2 regions of the Sphingomonas sp. DMC6 genome follow, and region 2 is predicted to be linked to the other one. Evidence: riboswitches for the same ligand, from Rfam matches in the RefSeq annotation. Region 2 holds a riboswitch; the other holds the start of a gene.
The links. A riboswitch is a leader RNA that binds a small molecule or an ion and turns the genes downstream of it on or off. The one in region 2 is predicted to bind glycine.
Positions count from the first base shown of each region.

Region 1: linked by a shared signal. The riboswitch ahead of ACT53M_RS18165 (L-serine ammonia-lyase) and the one ahead of gcvT (glycine cleavage system aminomethyltransferase GcvT) in region 2 are both predicted to bind glycine.

Region 1 covers NZ_JBQUYT010000011.1:44,002-47,166, forward strand. The annotation lists gene ACT53M_RS18155 (response regulator transcription factor) at 1-713, shown strand, start outside; gene ACT53M_RS18160 (hypothetical protein) at 732-998, shown strand; glycine riboswitch at 1,057-1,145, shown strand; gene ACT53M_RS18165 (L-serine ammonia-lyase) at 1,247-2,635, shown strand; gene ACT53M_RS18170 (MarR family winged helix-turn-helix transcriptional regulator) at 2,682-3,125, shown strand.
Region 2 covers NZ_JBQUYT010000004.1:131,304-134,468, reverse strand. The annotation lists gene gcvPA (aminomethyl-transferring glycine dehydrogenase subunit GcvPA) at 1-175, opposite strand, end outside; gene gcvH (glycine cleavage system protein GcvH) at 312-683, opposite strand; gene gcvT (glycine cleavage system aminomethyltransferase GcvT) at 685-1,848, opposite strand; glycine riboswitch at 2,011-2,101, opposite strand; gene rplJ (50S ribosomal protein L10) at 2,521-3,036, shown strand; gene rplL (50S ribosomal protein L7/L12) at 3,097-3,165, shown strand, end outside.

The DNA.
Region 1 (3,165 bases), on a different contig from region 2:
CTGCCACCGATGCTGGCCGGCGGATTGAATCGGGCAAGGCCGAAGCGGAAATCTGCCTGTTGCTGGCAGATTCAAAGCTCGCCTCCAGAGTGACACGCGCGCTGACGGAGCTGGCCGCCCGAGTGACAGCGTTCGACAACGCTATCGAATTCCAGCAAGCCTGCGAACTGCCCTTCAACGGCGTGGCCATCATCGACGCACGCCTGCCGGGTCTGGACGGCCTGTCACTCTATCGCTGGATGCGCGACCACGGCAGCACCGCCGGCGCGATCTTCATTTCGGCCAAACCCGACGTAGCGTTCACCGTGCAATGTATGAAAGCGGGTGCGGAGAATGTGTTTGCGCTGCCGCTCGACATGAACGAACTCAAGGCATCGGTTCTGTCTGCGCTGGCCAGTGCGCAGCGGCGCTGCGTGGATAACCGGGCCGCCCAGGCCAAGCAGACGGTGCTCGCAAGCCTTACCCCGGCCGAGCGCAAGGTGATGGCGTTGCTGCTCGAAGGCCATCTGACCAAGCAGATCGCGGCAATCCTGGGTCGCAGCGAATATACGATCAAGATCCATCGCGGGCGCATCCTCCGCAAGATGGGCGTTCCATCGACAGCCGCACTGATCAAATTCTTTCTCGACGACGGCTCGGCTGATCCCGGGCGCCTCGCCCTGCCGGGACGCGAAGGCCTACAGGGCAGCCACGATCACTCCATCCCCCGCTGACGAAGATGAGGTTCCACCATGCGTAAAATTGCCGCCGCGGTCACGCTGGGTCTGCTGATATCACCCCCGGTTCTGGCGCAGGCTATCCGCACCACCCCTTCCATGCGACCCCACGGCTCGGCCTATGCGGCGACAATCGGTGGCCCGCTCGGCAACCCGGACGAAGAGAGTGGCAGGCGCCTGCGCAAGCGCAAGCCCGGCTATTGGTGGGCGGGCCTCGCCGTGCTGGCCACCGCAGGCGTGATCGTGGCCGCATCGAGCGGCGGCAGCCCAAAGAGCCCCTGATCCACCGCCGGGGCGGGAAATTTGCTTTGACATGGCTCGCCGGCGCGACGACACATGTCGCGTCGGAACGGGAGAGAATCCGGTTCGCCGGATCGCCGAAGGAGCAACCGCCCCGGAAACTCTCAGGCAAAAGGACCGTCCGCACAACAGATTCTGGAGAGTAGCGCGAAGGCGCTCGCCGACGGGATAGCGATCTCAGGCACAAGGACAGAAGGGGCCCGAATCTCTCTATCGTATTAGGAGCCAGGGTGTCACTGTCGCATGCGGAAAACACGGTCGATCCGCGCATTGGATCGATCAGCATCACCGACGTGTTCAGCATTGGGATCGGGCCGTCGAGCTCGCATACCGTGGGGCCGATGCGCGCTGCCGAGCAGTTCGCGGCCTGGGCGCTGGGCGAAGGCACCGTGGTGTCGGTGGCGTGCGACCTGCACGGCTCGCTCGCGCTGACCGGCAAGGGCCACGCCACCGATCGCGCCGTGATCCTGGGCCTTGCCGGCGAACGCCCCGACGGGGTCGATCCGGATGCCGTGGAGGCGATCGTCGGGAAAGTCGCGGCCGAACAGCAGCTGCTGCTGGGCGGCCGGAGCGCCATTGCCTTCGATCCCGATGCCGATATCCGCTTTCACAAGCGCAGCTTCCTGCCTGCCCATCCCAACGGCATGCACTTCACTGCAACGCTCGACGATGGCAGCGTGCGCGAGCGCATCTATTATTCGATCGGCGGCGGCGCCATCCTGCGCGATGGTGAGGCGGCATCGGTATCGGCGCGCTCCAACCATGGCTTTGGCAGCGCCCGCGACATGCTGGCGCGCTGCGATGAGCTGGGCACCGACATTGCCGGGCTGATGCTGGCCAATGAGGCGGTGTGGCGCCCCGAGGCCGAGACGCTGGCCTTTGTCGATTCGATCCGTGCGGCGATGATGGCGTGCGTCGATCGCGGCATGGCGCAGCAAGGCGTGCTGCCCGGCGGGCTGAACGTCGCCCGGCGCGCCCGCAAGCTGCACCAGGCGCTGCTCGCCCGCGGCCCCCGGATCGAGCCGGCCTCGGTGCTCGAATGGGTCAGCCTGTGGGCGCTCGCGGTGAACGAGGAGAATGCCGCCGGCGGCAAGGTCGTCACCGCCCCCACCAACGGCGCGGCGGGCGTCATCCCGGCCGTGCTGCGATATTATGAGAGCTTTGTCGGCAACGCGACGCCGGAAGGCAGTCGCCGCCTGCTGTTGACGGCGGCGGCAATCGGCATTCTCTACAAGCTGCAGGCGTCGATCTCCGCCGCCGAAATGGGCTGTCAGGGGGAAGTGGGCGTCGCCTGTTCGATGGCGGCGGCGGGGCTCACCGCCGCGCTGGGCGGCAACAACCTCCAGATCGAGAATGCCGCCGAGATCGGCATGGAGCATAATCTGGGCCTGACCTGCGACCCGATCGGGGGGCTGGTGCAGATCCCCTGCATCGAGCGCAACACGATGGGCGCCGTGAAGGCGATCAACGCAGCGATGCTGGCGCTGCATGGCGACGGGTCGCACAAGGTGTCGCTCGACGCCGTAATCGAGACGATGCGCCAGACCGGCCGCGACATGGCCTCCCAATATAAGGAAACCAGCCTCGGCGGGCTCGCCGTAAACGTCGTCGAGTGTTGACGGCGCGCCATTTGCCCGCCCCGGCCGCGCGCGATAAGGTCGTGCGATGACTGACCTTCTGCGCGAACCCGACGGCTTCGTCGAACCCGTCTCCACTCGCCTCGGCTATTTGCTCCGTCGTGCGTCGCTGGTGATGATGGCCGATCTGGGGGCGACGCTGGCCGAACTCGACCTGCGCCCGGTGGAAGCGACGCTGCTGATCCTGATCGGCGCCAATCCGGGTTGCAGCCAGAGCGAGCTGGGGCGGCGGCTGGCAATCAAGAGCGCCAATATGGTGCCACTGATCGCCGGGCTGATCGCCAAGGATCTGGTGCAGCGCAGCCCGCTCGACGGTCGTTCGACCGCGCTGTCGCTGACCCCGGAAGGCGCGCGGATGCGGGACGCCGCCGAAGCCGCGATGGACGCGCACGAAGCGCGCTTTGCCGAGATCGTCCCGCCCGAAGAACGACCGCTGCTTGCCGCAACGCTGAAACGGATCGCCGCGCGCTGACGCTACACCTCCGTTGACGTTGGATACGATTCGTGATGAA
Region 2 (3,165 bases):
GCGCGGTCATGTGGCGTTCGACCGCGAGCTCCGATGCGTGCATCGGCAGGCCGGCGATCGGCCCGCTGAGGCGGGCGCTTTCGGGCACGTCGACGAACAGATCGTCGATCGACTGGGCGCCGATCGTGCCAAGCATCGCCTGACGGTCGGCCGGGGTAAGGGGCAGGTAGCGCATCGTTGTTCCTTCTTCCCTCTTCTCCCCTTCCGCTTGCGGGAGGGGTCGGGGGAGGGGCTGAAAGTTCTGCGGGAAGGACTGGCGGCTGCCACCCCCTCCCCTAACCCCTCCCGCAAGCGGGAGGGGGAGAGTCAGATCACAGCTTCGCGACGAAGGCCTGGTACTTGGTCTCGTCCATCAGTTCTTCCAGTTCGCTGGTGTCGGCCAGCGTCATCTTGAAGAACCAGCCGTCGCCTTCGGGATCCTCGTTCACCAGCGCAGGGTTATCGGCGAGGTCGGCATTGCCTTCGATCACCGTACCCGCAACCGGTGCGTACACGTCGGATGCCGCCTTCACGCTCTCCACGACCGCGGCATCGTCGCCCTTGGCGAATTCCTTGCCCTCGTCGGGCACTTCGACGAACACGATGTCGCCGAGCTGGCTCTGGGCATATTCGGTGATGCCGACCGTCGCGATGTCGCCGTCGACATCAATCCATTCATGATCTTCGGTAAAATAACGGCTCATGTCACGCTCCCTTTCGGACATAGCGGTGGGGTACGAAGGGCATCGCAACGACCTCCGCGGAATGCTGCTTGCCCCGCTGGACAAGCGTAATCTTGGTGCCGGCCGCTGCAAGGGCCGACGGCACATAGGCCATGGCGATCGGCTTCTGCACGCTCGGCGCGAAGCCGCCCGACGTGACCTTGCCGACTTCCGCGCCCGCGGCATCGACAACGGCCGCCCCTTCGCGCACCGGCTGGCGGCCCTCGACGATCAGGCCGACGCGCTTCATGGCGCTGCCCTGCTCACGCTCGGCGAGAATGCGCCCGGCGCCGGCGAACCCGCCCTCCTCGCGGCGGCGCTTGGACAGCGCGAAGCCGAGATCGGCAGCGACCGGCGTGGTCTCCAGGTCGAGGTCATGGCCATAGAGCGGCAGACCGGCCTCCAGGCGCAGCGAGTCGCGCGCACCCAGGCCGATCGGCTTCACTTCGGGCTGTGCAGTCAGCAGGTCGGCAAGCGCCTCGGCGGCCTCGCCCGGCAGCGAGATTTCGAACCCGTCCTCGCCGGTATAGCCCGACCGGCTCACCCAGAGCGGGTTGCCGTTCCACTCGAACGCACCCGCGGTCATGAACACCAGCTTCTCGACGCCCGGCAGCACGCGGGCGAGCGCGGTCACCGCCTCCGGCCCCTGCAGCGCCAGCAGCGCCTGGTCTTCCAGATGGTTGATCGTCACTTCGTCGGGCAGGAATTCGCGGAACACGCCCAGATCGTCCCACTTGGTCGCACCGTTGACGACCATGTAGATCGTGCCGCCCTCAATCTCGAAAGCGTTGTCGGCCGGCAGGCGAGTCATCATCAGATCGTCATGGATGCCGCCTTCTTCGCTGAGCAGCAGCGAATAGCGCATCCGGCCCTCGCCCAGGCCCTTCACATCGCCCGGCAGCAGCTTCTCCAGCCCTGCGTCGAAATCTACGCCCGAAAAGAGCAGCTGGCCCATATGGCTGACGTCGAACAGCCCGGCATGCTCGCGCGTCCACAGATGCTCGGCCATGATGCCTTCATATTGGACGGGCATCGCATAGCCGGCGAACGGCACCATGCGGCCACCGCGCGCGCGGTGCCAGGCGTCGAGCGGCAGCGTCTCGATCGGGGTATCGCCGGCAAGGGCTTCTTCGACGGTATCGGACATCAGGCACTCCGCGCATCAGGGGTTCAATGGCACGCCCGGGCGCGCTCGCCCGACCTGCACCATCGCCCCCTCTGTCACGGAACCTGAGAGCTTTCGCCGGCGCGCCGGCTTACCCCTTCGGTGGAACCTGGCCACAGGGGCCGGCTCGCTTTCCAGAGTGTCGTGGCCTGCGCGGTCCTCGGTGCCTGAGAGATTCCGGGGCGGTTGCTCCTTCGGCGATCCGGCGAACCGGATTCTCTCCCGCGCATGCCCATGCCGGTCGCCCGGCATCGACGCGCCAAGCCTTGGCCGGTGGGCCGGGCGGAGTCAATCGGGATATGCGGTAAAGATGCCGCACCGCGACAAGCGCCCTGAATGAACCTCGTACACGCCGCATTGACTCGCGCACGAAATCGTCTATGAGCGCGCTTCCTCTTTCGGGAGGAAACCGTCCGAGACAGCGAGTGACCGGAATATGCCGGTCTTAATCCCTCGCCTAGACGGGGACAGAATTTTCCGGCGGCTTCACCTGCGCGTCTGCGTTTGGTCCGAAGCGTTCCGGGTCACGCCCAGGGATATATCCCCGGCCTCGTGACGATCCTTCCCCTCGGACAATTGAGCCTGGCCCATTTCGATGGGTCGTAACCGGGGCATCCCCTTTGCGGGGGCTGCCTCATGTATGAGGAGACCGGCATGGATCGTTCCCAGAAGGCCGACGCCGTTGCCGAGCTGAACCGCACCTTTGGCGAGGTTGGCGTGGTGGTTATCACCCGCAACCTCGGGATGACCGTCAAGCAGTCGACGGACCTCCGCAACAAGATGCGCGAAGCCGGTGCGAGCTACAAGGTCGCGAAGAACCGCCTTGCCAAGATCGCCGCTCAGGGCACCGACTATGCGGTGCTCGCGGACCTGCTGACGGGTCCGACGGCGCTCGCCACTTCCGTCGACCCCGTGGCTGCTGCCAAGGTGGTCTCGGACTTCGCCAAGACGACCGACAAGATCGAGATCGTCGGTGGTGCGATGGGCGGGCTGCTGCTGGATGCGGCGGGCGTGCAGGCACTGGCTTCGCTGCCGTCGCTGGACGAACTGCGTGGCAAGCTCGTGGGGCTCATCGCAGCGCCCGCGACCAAGCTCGCAACCATCGCCCAGGCACCGGCCGCGCAGATCGCGCGCGTGCTTTCGGCCTACGCCGAGAAGCAGGCTGCCTGAGCTTCGGCATCAAGCGACGTTTATTTTATTCCGAAACTTTTGAATTGATTGGAGTTTAACATGGCTGACCTCAACGCAATCGTCGACCAGCTTTCCGCGCTGACCGTTCTCGAAGCCGCCGAGCTCTCG